2 linked regions of the Halioglobus japonicus genome follow. The protein of the gene in region 1 interacts with the protein of each later gene in a pairwise test. Links are inferred from orthologs where the notes say so. Each region holds a gene or a part of one and is shown in the gene's direction. Other genes may lie near its edges.

Evidence for each region.
Region 2: the proteins of cysE (region 1) and cysK interact in binary tests that used the Escherichia coli proteins (3 or more experiments, as listed by UniProt). The link is inferred for Halioglobus japonicus from one-to-one orthologs.

The regions. Positions count from the first base shown.
Region 1 is NZ_CP019450.1:825,969-834,111, reverse strand. Bases 3,934-6,794 are described here. They hold cysE (serine O-acetyltransferase), read left to right. Parts: upstream 3,934-4,891; coding sequence 4,892-5,698; downstream 5,699-6,794. Other genes in these bases: hemE (uroporphyrinogen decarboxylase), read right to left, coding at 5,735-6,794; BST95_RS20840 (hypothetical protein), read left to right, coding at 4,721-4,855. In the rest of the region: BST95_RS03970 (5-formyltetrahydrofolate cyclo-ligase), read left to right, coding at 114-695; BST95_RS19600 (hypothetical protein), read right to left, coding at 720-866; ilvA (threonine ammonia-lyase, biosynthetic), read right to left, coding at 1,024-2,559; ribose-5-phosphate isomerase RpiA, read left to right, coding at 2,696-3,370; BST95_RS21095 (acyltransferase), read right to left, coding at 3,373-3,834; more of hemE, read right to left, coding at 6,795-6,805; BST95_RS03935 (FAD-dependent oxidoreductase), read right to left, coding at 6,836-8,143.
Region 2 is NZ_CP019450.1:3,808,317-3,816,384, forward strand. Bases 5,283-8,068 are described here. They hold cysK (cysteine synthase A), read left to right. Parts: upstream 5,283-6,075; coding sequence 6,076-7,062; downstream 7,063-8,068. Other genes in these bases: BST95_RS17955 (YihY family inner membrane protein), read left to right, coding at 5,283-5,284; BST95_RS17960 (TlpA family protein disulfide reductase), read left to right, coding at 5,283-5,760; BST95_RS17970 (quinone oxidoreductase family protein), read right to left, coding at 7,063-8,034; BST95_RS17975 (NTP/NDP exchange transporter), read right to left, coding at 8,038-8,068. In the rest of the region: BST95_RS17925 (efflux RND transporter permease subunit), read left to right, coding at 1-445; BST95_RS17930 (diacylglycerol kinase family protein), read right to left, coding at 442-795; signal peptide peptidase SppA, read right to left, coding at 799-2,646; BST95_RS17940 (DUF2069 domain-containing protein), read right to left, coding at 2,650-3,021; wrbA (NAD(P)H:quinone oxidoreductase), read right to left, coding at 3,018-3,617; arsC (arsenate reductase (glutaredoxin)), read right to left, coding at 3,617-3,967; more of BST95_RS17955, read left to right, coding at 4,040-5,282; more of BST95_RS17960, read left to right, coding at 5,281-5,282.

The DNA.
Region 1 (8,143 bases):
GGTGTGCAAGTCTGGCATGACCGGAAAGCCTGATTCAGTGCGGGGGCCGCCACCTTGAACCATCGGGTTCAAGGGCAGCGCTGTCAGCGGTACGCCGGGAATCTCTCTTCATCATGTCAGACATTACTGCCACCAAGTCAGAACTACGTCGCCAGCTGCGGGCGGCACGGCGAGCCCTCCCTCCCGCCACACAACACCATGCCCGCGATCGACTCTCCCACACGGTGACACAGTTGCCCGACTGGCATTTACTGCAACGCATTGGTCTTTATCTCGCCGCAGACGGTGAAATTGACCCTTCGCTACTGGCGGAGCAACTGCTGACAGAGGGAAAGCAGGTGTATCTTCCCGTCATCCAGGACGACAAGACGCTGCAGTTTGGTCGCTGGCAGGGCAGTGCCGATGAGCTGATTGCCAATCGATACGGCATTTCAGAACCACGCCCGGAGAGCACCCGGGCCGCGACGGCAACACTGGACTGTATTTGCCTGCCCCTGGTGGCTTGGAGTGAAACGGGCAAGCGGCTGGGCATGGGTGGCGGCTACTACGACAGGACCCTGGCGGATTTGTCAGGGCCATTGCGGGTAGGATTGGGGTACGAAATGCAGCGCGAGGATGCGCTACCAGGGGATGCCTGGGACGTCGATCTGGATTTTGTCGCCACCGAGGCGGCACTGTACCGCTGCCGAACTTAGCAGCCACTGCACACCGGAAGGAAATTACTCCCGGATAATGACGCCAGCCTGGAGTTCAGACGCAGGAGCTGCAACGGTATTACTGGCGGCCATGGGTAACATCATGGTTACCACCACGCCCATACCGAATACAGCCATCAGGACCAGCATCAGGTCAGGTTTTGTTTTCACGCTTGAACACTCTCTTATATCCCACTGTGCGGCTCTTCTACGAGGCCTGCACTCTTCTTATTGCCAGCCGGAGCAACGACTAACTTTTGTGATTATTTCACAAAGAGAGCGAATGTCTAGGGTATGAACCCCTAAACCACAGATTTTTTGTCATTTTTTATTCACTGCCGGGACGCTGCCCCAGGTAGAGCTGATAGGCGCGATTGTCGGTTTCATCCCAATAGCGATAGCCGATCTCATCCATCAGTTTGCGGAACGCCTTGCGCTCCCGCGCGGCCACCTGCACACCCACCAGGATGCGCCCATAGGCCGCCCCATGATTCCGGTAGTGGAACATGGAAATATTCCAGGCAGGACCCAGGCCCGTCAGAAACTTGGCCAGCGCCCCCGGGCGCTCGGGAAACTCCACCCGATAAACGCGCTCGTCAGCCACACTGCCCGGCGCATGACCGCCCACCATGTAACGCACGTGCAGCTTGGCGACCTCGTTCTCAGTGAGATCCTCAACCTCGTACCCCTTGCCGCGCAGGTCGCTCAGCAGGCTCTGCAGATCATCGCCACCGGGCGCCACGGAGATACCCACAAACACCTGGGCGGAACCGGCGTCCGAATAACGGTAGTTGAACTCGGTGATATTGCGCCGCCCCAGCGCGGTGCAGAACACCTTGAAACTCCCCGGGCGCTCAGGAATGGTGACACTGAGCACGGCTTCGCGCTGCTCACCGATTTCAGTGCGCTCCGAGATATAGCGCAACCGATCGAAGTTGGTATTGGCCCCGGACACAATCGCCAGCAGGTCCTTGCCTTCACAACCTTCCCGTTCAACGTACTTTTTCAGGCCGGCCAGCGCCAGCGCACCGGCGGGCTCGGCGATGCTGCGGGTGTCTTCAAATATGTCCTTGATGGCCGCACACATTTCGTCTGTAGAGGCGGTAATAACCTCATCGACCGTGTCGCGAATGACCCGGAACGTCTCCTTGCCGACCTGTGCCACAGCACAACCATCGGCAAACAGGCCCACTTCCGGCAGTGTCGCCCGGCGGCCCTTGTCCAGCGCGAGTTTGAGGCAGGCGGCATCTTCGGGCTCAACGCCGACAATCCGGGTCTGGGGCCACACATATTTCACGTACGCTGCCACACCGGCGAGCAGGCCGCCGCCGCCCACCGGCACAAACAGCACATCCAGCGGCGCCTGATGCTGGCGCACAATCTCCATGCCCACGGTGCCCTGGCCGGCGATGACATCGGGGTCGTCAAACGGATGCACATACGTCATGCCCTTCTCCGCCACCAGGTGCTCGGCATGCGCCGCCGCCTCTTCAAAGGAATCACCGTGCAGCACCACCCGCGCTCCGCGGCCACGCACAGCGTCCACTTTAATCTGCGGCGTGGTCCTGGGCATGACAATGGTCGCTTTCACCCCCATCTTCTGGGCGGCCATGGCCAGGCCCTGGGCGTGATTACCCGCGGAGGCCGCGACCACGCCGGCGGCTCGCTGGGCGTCCGTCAGGCGCTGCATCTTGTTATAGGCACCGCGCAGCTTGAAGGAGAACACCGGCTGCAGGTCCTCACGCTTGAGCCACACCTGATTGCCAGTGCGACGCGACAGCAACGGCGCCTGGTCTACCGGCGTTTCGCGAGCCACATCGTAAACCCTCGCATCGAGGATCCGCTTGATATAGGACTGGGGCATGGTCAGTTGCCTGCAAAAGGAAGAACAAGGGATGTTAATGGAGCGGCAAGCCATTTTCAGCCCCAGCGCTTGGTATTATTGATGATCACGACGAACGCCTGACCTATAATGCCCGCCCCAGCAGGAGAGAATCGGCATGACCCAGGACGAACTCAAACAAGCGGTAGCGGCAGCTGCCCTGGCCTACATCCAGCCGAAACTGGAAGATGACACGGTCATCGGCATCGGCACCGGCTCAACCGCCAACATGTTCATCGATGCACTGGCGGGCATTAAAGGCCTGGTAAACGCCACCGTGGCCAGTTCAGAGGCCTCCGCCGACCGCCTCAAGAGTCACGGTATTCCGGTGTATGACCTCAATGCGGTGGACCAGGTCGATTTTTATATCGATGGCGCCGACGAGAGCAACGCTGCCCTGCAACTCATCAAGGGCGGCGGCGCCGCCCTGACCCGCGAGAAGATTGTCACCGCAGTCGCCAGGGAATTTATCTGTATTGCCGATCAGTCCAAGCTGGTGCACACCCTGGGCGATTTTCCACTGCCGGTGGAGGTAATACCCATGGCGCGCAGCCACGTGGCCCGGGAACTGGTCAAGCTGGGCGGCGATCCGGTGTATCGCGAAGGGGTTGTGACCGATAACGGCAACATCATCCTCGATGTTTACAACTTCCCAATTCCACAACCGCTGACGATCGAAGAGAAGATCAACGGTATTACCGGCGTGGTCACCAACGGCCTGTTTGCGCTCAAGCCTGCAGATGTGCTCCTGCTCGGCACCAGCGAGGGCGTTAAAACCCTGCGCGCCGAATAAGTTCAGCGCAACCGCTTGGAGGCGGGGTACACCACCGACCACATCCAGCGCCACAAGCTGTTCCCCGCCAGCACCTGGGCATTGACGCCCTCGAAGAAGCGCTCCAGCTCTGCCGGATTGGCGAAGTAATCCATGCGGGTGGTAAACCCGCGTTCAGGATCCAGCTCCTTGACCACTTTGGCAGGGTTGCCGGCGACCACCACATTGGCCGGCACATCCCGAGTAACCACCGCCCGTGCCGCCACCACGGAATTTTCGCCGATAGTGACGCCCTTGAGCACTGTGGCGTGATCACCCAGCCAGACATTCCTGCCAATATGCACAGGCGTGGGCAGAGGATCGCGCTCCATCCGATCGTAAATCTGGTGCCAGTCGGAATCAGTCACGTAGACCCCATTGGCGAACATGGTGCCATCGCCGACAGTAATTTCGTCCGAAGCACTGATGCGCGAGCCCGGACTCATCAGCACGCAATCGCCGATCTCAACCCGGCCCTCGCCCGGGCCCGGCCCCAGACGCCAATTTCCACCTGGTGCATCGGTTCACCTATCGCAGTAAAGGACCGGCCAATGCGGATGTTGTCGCCCGAAATCCTCACATACCATGGCTTCATAATCGTATGGTAAGGCCCGAGCGCCTCACATTCGGGGCGCAGGAAATAATCGACGTACCAGTTACGGTATCGGAGATAGAGCTTTTTCAGCCACCACGGCCGCAGGTCTTGACGCATAGGACGAAAGGATCAGAGTGAAGCATTCATTGTGGGCCGGTATGATGGCAGCACCAGCAGCTGACAGCAATCTTGGAACCACTAATCGTGCCTCAGTCTGAATATTCGCGCCCGGTCACCAGCAACCAGAGCGGCCTGCACCCGCGTCTCGCACAAACCGTGACACGGCACCTGCAGCACGCGTTCCAGCGACCGGTCGCGCCCCATTCACACACTGCCTACCAAACCCTGACTGAGCGACTCACCACCACGCCACAGCCGCTGGTGATTGATTCCTTCTGCGGCACCGGTATGAGCACGACACAACTCGCTGCCAAACACCCCGATCACCTCGTCGTCGGTATAGATCAGTCGAGCCATCGCCTGCAGAAGCATGTGCCAGGGACCAGCGACAACTATATTTTTCTGCATGCGGAAGCCGAAGACATCTGGCAATTGCTGCTGGCGGACGGCCGCAGTGCAGATTTCCACTACCTGCTCTATCCCAACCCCTGGCCCAAAAGCAAACACCTGCAGCGACGCATTCACGGCCACGCCAGCTTCCCCTGGCTATTGGCGCTGGGGGGCATATCGAGCTGCGCTCCAACTGGCAGAACTATGTCGAGGAATTCGGCGTCGCCATGCATCTGGCGGGCGTGCACGGCCGCATCGCGCAGGTGCCGGAAGCACCGGCGCTCACCCTGTTTGAGAAGAAGTACCGGGATAGTCAGCACAACTTGTGGCGCTACACTGGCGCCGTGACGAATCCCGCGTAATGGGCTAAAGTCCCCGGTCCACTTGGAGGTAACGCAATGACTGCGACACAAGCCGATCCGGTCTGGAATCGCATCCGCACCGAGACTGAGAAACACGCCCAGGAAGAACCGCTGCTGGCGAGTTTTCTGCATTCCACTATTCTCAATCACAACACGCTTGAGTGTGCGCTCAGCTTCCACCTCGCCAATCAACTGGACAGCCCCACGGTGTCTTCACTGATGCTACGGGAAGTGATTCTGCAGGCGATGCAGCGCGACGCGAGTATTCGCGATGCCATGCGCGCCGACCTCGTTGCTGTGGTCGACCGCGATTCCGCCAGCCAGGAACTCTACGTGCCCTTTCTGTACTTCAAGGGCTTTCACGCGCTGCAGAGTCAGCGCATCGCCCACTGGCTGTGGAATAACGGTCGGGAGTCGATGGCGCTGTTCTTCCAGAACCGGGTTTCAGTCAAGTTCGGCGTGGATATCCACCCCGCCGCAAAGCTGGGACGGGGCATTATGCTCGACCATGCCACCGGCCTGGTCATCGGTGAAACAGCGGTGGTCGGCGACGATGTATCGATTCTGCAGTCAGTGACCCTGGGCGGCACCGGCAAGGATGAAGGCGATCGCCACCCCAAGATTGGCAACGGCGTACTGATTAGCGCTGGAGCCAAGATTCTGGGCAATATCAGGGTCGGTGAAGGCGCCAAAGTCGGCGCGGGGAGCGTGGTGTTGGAAGAAGTGCCCCCGCACACCACAGTCGCCGGTGTGCCCGCCAAAATTGTGGGACGGCCGGCAACCGATGCACCGGCACTGGATATGAACCACGACTTCTGCTGCGACGAAAACGCCGACTGCTAGCAAGCAGCGGCACGCTCGCGCAGGATCAGGGCGGCGCTAGTCCGCCAGGTGGTACTGCGGTGATAACTCCACCACGGCGTCGACAAACGCCGTGACGTGGTCAGGGTTAATCCCCGGGGTAATACCGTGCCCCAGGTTGAAGACATGGCCTGTGCCATGGCCGAAGCCTGCCAGAATAGACGCGACTTCTTCGCGGATGCGCGCAGGAGATGCGTGCAGCATGGCAGGGTCCATATTGCCCTGCAGTGCGACTCTGTCACCCACCAGCACCCGGGCAATGGCGATATCCGTTGTCCAATCAATGCCGACACCGTCGGCGCCGCACTCAGCAATGGTGTTCAACCACTGACCACCGCCTTTGGTAAATACAATCACCGGCACCTTGCGGCCGTCTGCCTCCCTGGGCAGGCGGGAAATCACCCTCTGCATGTACTTGAGCGAGAACTCTTTGTAGGCAGCGGCACTGAGGCTACCACCCCAGGTATCGAAAATTTGCACCGCCTGTGCACCCGCGCGAATCTGGGCTGCAAGATAGTCGGCCACGGCATCGGCCAGCAGCGACAATAGCGCGTGCATTAACTCCGGCTTGTCGTAAGCCATGGCTTTCACATTGGCGAAGTCCTTGGAGGAGCCGCCTTCAACCATGTAAGTCGCGAGTGTCCAGGGACTGCCTGAAAAACCGATCAAGGGGACCTTGCCGTTTAGCTCTTGCCGAATGGTGCTCACGGCATTCATGACATAGCCGAGATCATCTGCGGCGGTAATCGCATTCAGGCCATTCAGATCGGATTCGCTGCGCACAGTCTTGTGAAACTTCGGCCCTTCGCCCTCTTCAAAATAAAGGCCCAGGCCCAGTGCATCGGGGACGGTGAGGATGTCGGAAAACAGAATGGCCGCATCCATGGGATAGCGGCGCAGGGGCTGCATGGTCACTTCACATGCCAGCTCTGCGTTTTTGCACAAATCCAGAAACGAGCCCGCCTGCTGGCGGGTCGCGCGGTATTCAGGCAGATAACGACCGGCCTGACGCATCATCCAGATGGGGGTGCGATCTACCGGCTGGCGCAGCAGTGCGCGCAGAAAACGGTCGTTTTTAAGTTCAGTCATCAGTGCGTCCTGCTGGCGCGAATAGGCGCCTTAAACGTCCAGGTAGTCGAGAATGCCTTCAGCTGCCTGACGACCTTCCCAGATGGCAGTCACCACCAGGTCGGAGCCGCGAACCATATCGCCACCGGCAAAAATTTTCGGGTTGCTAGTCTGGAACTTAAAGGTCTGCTCTTCCTCAGCGACCACGCCCTGCCAGTGGTTGAGTTCAACGCTCACATCACCCAACCATTCAGGTGGGCTGGGCTGGAAGCCGAAGGCGACGATAACCGCATCCGCTTCGAGCACTTCCTCAGAGCCGGCAATGGGCTGCGGGCGACGGCGGCCACCGGCATCTGCCTCGCCCAGCTCTGTGGTCACCACTTTAATGCCACAGGCCTGGCCGAAGTACTCAACCACCTCAATCGGTTGGCGGTTGTACAGGAACTCAACGCCCTCTTCACAGGCATTCTTCACCTCGCGGCGCGAGCCGGGCATATTCTCTTCGTCACGACGATAGGCACAGATGACTTTGTCGGCGCCCTGGCGAACCGCGGTGCGCACACAGTCCATGGCCGTATCACCACCACCGAGTACGATGACACGCTTGCCGCGCAGATTGATATAGGCGTCGGAGTCCTGTTCGAAGCCCAAATTGTGGTTCACGTTGCCCACCAGGTAGGGCAGTGCTTCATAGACACCGGGCAAATCTTCTCCGGGGAAGCCGCCTTTCATGTAGGTGTAAGTGCCCATGCCCATAAACACAGCGTCATACTGCTCCAGCAGCTCGCTGATCTGCACGTCGGTACCGATCTCGGTATTGAGGCGGAACTCAATACCCATGCCCTCGAATACCTCACGACGGCGCACCATCACTTCTTTCTCAAGCTTGAACTCGGGAATACCAAAGGTCAGCAGACCGCCAATTTCCGGATAGCGATCAAACACCACCGCTTTCACGCCATTGCGAGCCAGAATATCGGCACAGCCCAGTCCCGCCGGACCAGCACCGATAATGGCCACCTTTTTCCCGGTGTCGACCACATCGGAAAGATCGGGACGCCAGCCCATGGCGAGTGCGGTATCGGTAATGTATTTCTCAGAGGCACCAATGGTGACAGCGCCAAAGCCGTCGTTAAGTGTGCATGCCCCTTCGCACAGACGATCCTGCGGGCATACCCGACCACATACCTCAGGGAGGGTGTTGGTCTGGTGCGACAGCTCTGCCGCCTCAAACAAGTTGCCTTCGGATACCAGCTTGAGCCAGTTGGGAATGAAATTGTGCACCGGACACTTCCATTCACAGTAGGGGTTACCGCACTCCAGGCAGCGATGCGATTGCTCGGCAACCTGATCCTTGGA
Region 2 (8,068 bases), 3.0 Mb from region 1 along the record:
CATGGGTGTGATCCCCTTTGGCATGATTGGCGCCGTGGTCGGCCACTGGATATTCGGCCACGCCATCAGCATGATGTCGCTAATGGGCATTATCGCGCTGTCGGGCGTGGTGGTGAATGACAGCCTGATTCTGGTCGACTATGTGAACAAGGCCGTCGCCCAGGGCCGCGACAAATACCAGGCAATCATCGAGGCCGGCTGCCGCCGGTTCCGCGCGATCATGCTCACCTCGATGACCACATTCCTGGGTCTGTTCCCGATGCTGCTGGAGCGCAGCGCCCAGGCGCAGTTTATGGTACCAATGGCGATTTCACTGGCCGTAGGTATTGTCTTCGCAACAGTCATCACGCTGCTGCTGGTACCGAGCCTGTATATGATTCTTGACGACCTGGGCAGGCTGTTCAGCGATGCCGACGAGTCGCCGGCAGCAGCTGAAACTGCTTAGGTCAGATAGGGAAGGAAAAGCAGCGCGCCAATGATCACGGCACCCAGTGCCGTGACCAGAACACTGGCGGCAGCCACGTCCTTGGCCTTGCCGATCAACGGGTGGTGGTCAGGCACGGCAGCATCGCATAGATGCTCCAGCGCAGTGTTAAGCCCCTCCGCCAACCACACGATTGCGATCGTCAATACCAGGACCTGCCAGTCGCTGCGGCTCAGCTCCACCAGCCACCCCAGCGCCACCACTACCACGGTAGCGGACAGGTGAATCTGGGCATGGGGTTCAGCCAGCAGCGTCTTGACGCCACGCAGTGCGTGGCCAAAGCTGATTACCCGCTGCGAAAGCCAACGCAAAGCTTACTCCACCACTGAACAGCCCAGGCACTTATAAAACATATTGCGCGGGTCCTGCAGTGACTGGATTTCAGTCACGGCCTGAACCACTGGCTGGGACACACTGCGCAACACCGAAACGATCTCGCTACCACCCAACACTGCCGGCAGCGCCACGCGCTCGCTCAACTGCTGCCAGAACAGCTCCTTGGGTGACAGCTGTGGCTGTACAAACTCAAGTTCATACGCCTCCAGCTCGGCCATCGCCGCCGCTGATGCAATGGCATCGTGGAGGCCACCGAGATGGTCAACCAGCCCGTTCTCCAGTGCCGCATCCGCGCTCCACACACGCCCCTGGGCTACCTCCTGGACCTCGTCAAGGCTCATGCCACGCCCTTCAGCAACGACCGCCAGGAAGCTGTCATAGGCGTAGCCAACGCCTGCATCCACCGCTGCCTTGATCTCATCGCTGGGCGTGCGGTCAAGGCGCAAATAGCCTGCAATATCGGATGTCGCAACACCATCGGTGTGAATGCCCAGTTTCTTGAGGGATCCCTCCAGCGTGGGGAACGCGGCAACAACACCAATGCTGCCGGTGATGGTTGTGGGCGTTGCCCATATTTCATCCGCATCTGCGGCAATGTAGTAGCCGCCGGACGCTGCTACTGCACCCATCGAAACTACCACTGGAATGCCACTGGCCCGCGCTTCGAGAACGCGTTCCCGAATAATTTCAGAGGCAAACATGCTTCCGCCGCCGGAATTGACGCGCAGCACAATCGCATCCACATTGCCCTGCTCGACAGTATGACTGATGAGCGAGGCGAGGCTATCACCCCCGATGGTGCCGGACGGCTGCTCCCCCGGCATGATATTGCCCTGGGCGGTTAGCACCGCAACCCGCCCTTCCGGGATGCCCGCATCACTAACCGGTCCCTTGCGGGAGAGGTAGTACTCGAACTCAACGGCCTCGTAATGGCCCTCATCATCCGCCACGCCAACCATTTTAACCAACCATTCGTTGGCCCGGCCACGCGACAGTAACTGATCGATCAGGCCCGCATCGAGCGCATCCTGCGCGGTATCCCCTGAGCCGTTAATCATGCGCTGCGGCAAGCCATTGACGTAGGCGTTCAGGGCACCCGGTTCCAGTTCACGTCGCGCCTCTACCTGGGCGGTGTAATGGCCCCAGATGTCATCCAACCAGACCTGCGTAGCTTCTTTCTCAATGGGCGACATATCGTTGCGCATAAACGGCTCTACGGCAGACTTGTGCTTGCCGCGCCGGAACACGTGCATATCGACTGACAGTTTTTCCAGCGCTTCGAGATAGTAATTGTGGTAACTGCTGAAGCCTTCTATCGCGACCCCGCCGAGCGGGTGGGCGATGATCTCGTCGGCATAACTCGCCAGCAGATACTGATTCTGGGTATAGAAGTCTGCTCGTGCAGCAATCGGCTTGCCCGTGGCCTTGAAAGCCTCCAGGGCTTTGCCGATTTCACCCGTACGGGAGATACCCAGACCGGCAAGACCGCCCAGTTCCATCACCATGGCGTTGATCGCAGGGTCCTCAGCAGCGGCCTCAATCGCGTCAATCACATCCTGTAGCAGTACTTCGCGATCGGCCGGGCCCTGTTCACCGACCAGAGCCACCATGGGATCCACGGGGCGCTTCTGATCGACAATACTGCCCACAGGATTCAACAACAGCGCTGCCTTTTCCGGCAAAGGCTCGGGGCCGCCACCAAAGTAAACAAAGTAAATGATGGCCAACATCGCCAGAAACAAAAGATTGGCAAGCCCCAGACGTACCCAGGTAATGGCCTTCCAGATCCCGCCAAAGAAACGCCGAATCAGCGAGGGTTTACTCATACTTTACTCCCCGTGACCTGCAGCTGTGGCTGCAGCTTCTTTCAGTTCCCGGGCGCGCCAGCGCACATACATCATCGCTGAGATAAACAGAATGACGACAGCGACCATACCCGCAATCGCCACCGGGCTGCTCGGGTCGGCAAACAGCGCGACCACCAGGCGCATAAAGTACAGCAGCAGCACAAAACACAACCAAATATAACTGCGCAGGTTGTCCCGCCACATGCCCGGAATAAAAACCACCAATGGCACCAGGAAAGCCACCCAGACGATCCAGGGTGCGGCACCCATCCACAGTTCCAGTACCTGTGCAGTTATGAGTACGAAATAACTGAGCCAGACGATTACCCGGGTGCGCTCGGCAACGGAACTCATAGGCTTTCTCCTCCAGCCAGCCGCGCAACGCGTGCCCCCAGGGCACGGCACAGGGCAGCTTCATTGTCGTCCAGAGCGCGGTCATTTTGGGGACCCGCCCAATGGGATGCACCGTAGGGTGTGCCGCCCGAGGTGGCGCTCATCAGGCCGCGCTCGCTGTACGGCAGCCCGGCCAGCACCATGCCGTGGTGCAACAACGGCAACATCATGCTCAACAAGGTGGATTCCTGACCGCCATGCATACTGGAAGTCGAGGTAAATACAGCCGCCGGCTTATCGATCATCGCCCCGGAGAGCCACAGGCTGGAGGTCTGGTCGATGAAGTACTTGAGGGGCGCGGCCATATTGCCGAAGCGCGTGGGGCTTCCCAGCACCAGGCCGGCGCAGTCGCGCAGATCGTCGGCGTCGCAGTAGAGCGGGCCCGACTCGGGGATATCATCCTCGGTCTGTTCGGTGGTCGCGGAGATCGCCGGGACTGTGCGCAGCCGGGCGCTAACGCCCGACACCGATTCGACACCCCGCGCCACCTGTTTCGCCATCTCGGTGGTGGCGCCGTGACGCGAGTAGTAGAGCACCAGTACGTACGGGTCCGCCATCAGTTGATGAGGCCCAAAACGTTTTCAGGAGGGCGGCCCAACACAGCCTGATCGCCGCGAACCACAATCGGGCGCTCGATCAGTTTGGGGTGGCTCGCCATCGCCGTAACAATGTCTGCGTCACTGGAATCTTTACTCAAGCCGTTCTCTTTGTAGGCATCCTCGCCCTTGCGCACCAGCTGCGCTGCCGTGAGATCGAGCTTGGACAGGAGAGCGCGGATTTCGGCCTCGTCGGGCTGAGTCTCCAAATAGAGCAACACTTCAGGCTCTATGCCATTTTCCTCCAACAGCGCCAGGGTGTTACGCGACTTGGAACAGCGCGGGTTGTGGTAAATGGTGAATTCGCTCATGGGAGGCTCCGAAGACTGTATTGATCAGGCCACGAAGTATATCAAAGGGGTTTACCCGGGGGGCCATCATTCATGCATAATAACCCGATGCAACCGTATCAGGACATTCTGCGTGGGGCCTGGCGAAGAACTCGCTACCTGCTCTCGCGCTTCAAGGAAGACCGCTGTTCAGAGAACGCTGCGGCACTGACCTACATGAGCCTGTTTGCCATGGTGCCCCTGCTCACCGTGCTGTACACCATGGCCTCCGCAATTCCCACGTTCCAGGGACTGGAAGAGCAAATGCAGGAATTTTTGTTCCAGCATCTTATGCCCGACACCAGCTCCGAGGTGGAAACCTATCTGAGCGAGTTTTCCCGCCAGGCCAAGAATCTCACTGGGCCGGGTATTGTCTTTCTGGTCATTACCGCCGTGCTGATGCTGCGCAACATCGAGAAGGCCTTCAACCTGATCTGGCGGGCCCGCGAAAATCGCAGTTCGGTTTCCAGCTTCCTGCTCTACTGGGCCGTACTCAGCCTGGCACCGGTGGCATTGGGCCTGGCACTGGGCATAAGCACTTATCTCGCGTCGTTTTCCCATGTACTCGACGAGTACGACATATTTGGTGCCAAGGCGGTCCTGCTGAAAGTCTCGCCGTTAGTTCTCAGCACACTGTCGTTCACGCTACTTTACATTGCCGTACCCAATTGCCGGGTGCCCTTTAAGCACACGCTGGTTGGCGGCCTCGCGACAGCGCTGGCTTTCCACGCTGCCCGTGCCGTATTCACCGACCTGGTGGTGGGCTCAAGCTATACGTTTATCTATGGCGCTTTCGCTGCAGTGCCGCTTTTTCTGTTGTGGATATACCTGTCGTGGAACATCGTGCTGATGGGCGGCATTCTGGTACACAGCCTGTCGGCCTACCAGGACGAAGAACAGGCCTGCCGGCCGAATGTGTTAAAGGCCCTCGATGTGCTGTACCTGTTCTGGACCAGGCAGCAGGCGGGCGACACCGTGCGCGAAACCGAGCTGCTCAACAACAGCCATCTCGTCACCCGCGGCCTGGACAGCGTCACCTGGCGCGAACTGCGCGACATCCTGATCGAACAACAGGTCATCACCCAAAGCGATCGCGGTCACTACCTGCTCGCACGCGATCTGCACTCGGTGCCCTTCTGGCAACTGAAAACCTGGGTTAACGATGAACAACCCCTGGAGCGGGAAGACATTACTGCCGACATGAACTGGCAGGAAAACGCCTACCGTCTGCTGCGCGGCCAGCGTCACCAGCAGCGGGAACTGATGCACATGAGCCTAGTGGAGTTATATCAACAGTGAAGACCCTCGCCACCCTATTCCTCGCCATCGTGGTCGCCGCCTGTAGCGCAGAACCTCCCGCCGAATCCCAGGCGCTAAAGCTGGAAAATTACAAAGGCCAGTGGCTCGTTATCAATTACTGGGCGGAGTGGTGCAAACCCTGTATCAAGGAGATTCCGGAGCTGAACGCTCTCGATGCCAAGTACCCGCAGGTAGCGGTGCTGGGCGTCAATTATGACGGCGCAACCGGTGTCCCCCTCGCCAAGCAGGTCAAGGAGTTGGGGATTGAATTTCCCATTGTGGCCAAAGACCCAGCCGCACTGCTGGGTGTAGAGCGCCCCGTGGTTCTGCCCGCCACATTCATTCTCAATCCCGATGGCCAACTGGTTCACAGCCTAGTAGGCCCGCAGACGCTGGAAGCGCTGGCCATGGCCACGGGCCAGGTGGCGGTGCCGGTTGAAGACCCTGCCTCAACAGAGACCAGCGAACTGCCCTGATTGAGCAACTAACGCTGTCAGGGCGTATTTCCCAGACAAAAAAAACGCTCCCCCTTGCGGGGGAGCGGAATGCACACTTCATCTCAAAACAAAAGGATATGAAACCTGGACGGATCCAGTAAGTAGCAGCACTGGAGTCTCATGTAGCGCCGCAACTATAAATTAAGACCGGGCCCATTCGGCTTAGTTCAAAATATTTCTGAGAAAATTTCGCGAGCGCGAAATCGCGTCTAAACATAGACAGAAACCCCCGCCAGTACTAGGCTTTTCCTGTTTCGCCCGCCCCGCGGGTTCTCGCTTAATAAGGACATCAAAATGAGCAAAATATTCAACGACAACGCCGAAACTATCGGCGGCACGCCCATGGTGAAGATAAACCGACTGGGCCCCGAGGGTAGCACCATCTACGCCAAGCTCGAGAACCGCAACCCCGCCATGTCGGTGAAATGCAGGATTGGCGCCGCCATGGTGGACCAGGCCGAGAAAGATGGAAGCCTCAAACCAGGCATGACCATTGTCGAACCCACAAGCGGCAATACCGGCATTGCCCTGGCTTTTGTGGCCGCAGCCAAGGGCTACAGCTGCATCCTGACCATGCCCAACTCCTTTAGCCTGGAGCGCCGCATGTTGATGAAGGCCCTGGGCGCAGAGATTCGCCTCACCGACGCCACCCAGGGCATTGCCGCCGCGATTGGCGCTGCGGAGGAGATCATTGCCTCCGACCCGGACAAATACTGGGGCCCGCACCAGTTCGAGAACCCGGCCAATCCGGCCATCCACGAACAGACAACGGGCCCGGAAATCTGGGGCGACACGGAAGGCGGCATTGACATTCTGGTCTCCGGCGTGGGTACCGGCGGCACATTGACCGGCACCTCCCGCTATATCAAGAACACGCGTGGCAAGGCCATTACCACCGTGGCGGTTGAGCCTGACACCACTACCATGATTACTGCCTCACTGGCCGGCGAAGAGCCCACTCACGCCCCCCACAAGATCCAGGGCATTGGTGCGGGCTTCGTCCCCGCCAATCTGGATCTGGACATGGTGGATGCCGTTGAGCAGGTGACCAGCGATGAAGCCATGGCCATGGCACATCGCCTCATGCAGGAAGAAGGCATTCTGGCGGGAATTTCCTCCGGGGCAGCCATGGTAGTGGCAGACCGCCTGGCCCAGCGTCCGGAAAACGCCGACAAAACCATCGTAGCGATTCTGCCGGACTCGGGGGAGCGCTACCTGACATCACCGCTGTTCGAAGGCAAGTTCTCCGACAACGAAACCGTGCAGGCGACCATTACCTGATCAAGGCAGGATGACGGTAGAACCCGTTGTCTTACGTCCTTCCAGATCGCTATGCGCTTGCTGTATGTCACCAAGCGCATAGCGCTGATTGATCTCCACTCGAATATCACCCGCCACAATACGATTAAACAGGTCTGTGCTGGACTGCTGCAGCTCTTCTGCTGTGGCGGTATAGGTGACCATGGTGGGCCGTGTAATATACAGAGAGCCCTTGGCGGTAAGGGTTTGCAGCTCCAGCGGTGCAGGCGCACCCGAGGCATTGCCAAAGCTCACCATCAGCCCGCGGGGCCTCAGGCAGTCCAGCGACATATCGAAGGTGTCAGCCCCCACCCCATCGTAAACCACCGGCAACATCGCGCCGCCGGTGATCTCCATCACCCGCTCAACCACGTTCTCGGTGCGATAGTTGATCACATGCGCATAGCCGTGCGCGCGTGCCAGCGCCGCCTTTTCATCAGAGCCCACGGTGCCGATGACCTTGGCGCCGATGGCAGCGGCCCACTGACCAAACAGCAGTCCGACCCCGCCGGCGGCAGCGTGGAACAGGCAGTATTCATCGGCCTGGAGAGAGTAGGTACGCTGAATCAGGTACTCGGTGGTCTGTCCCTTGAGCAGGGAGGCAGCGGCAGTGTCGAAATCAATGCCATCGGGCAATGGCACGAGGCGCGCCGCAGGCAGGTTAACTGCCTCTGCATAAGCGCCCAGGCCCGCTGAACAGTAGCCAACCCTGGTTGCCACAGGCAGATCAACACCCTCACCCACCGCCTCAACGACCCCAGCTCCTTCACCGCCCAGGCCAGTCGGCAACGGCAGCGGGTACAGACCGCTGCGGTGATAGGTATCAATGTAATTCAGGCCTATGGCGTGATTGCGGACCGTAACCATGCCAGTACCCGGGGCTTCCAGAGGCTCGTCAACCAACTGCATGACTCCCGGCCCACCGTTCTCGGAGATACTGACGCGCTTAACCATAATTTATTCCTGCTGCTGTTCGTTTTTCTGGGCC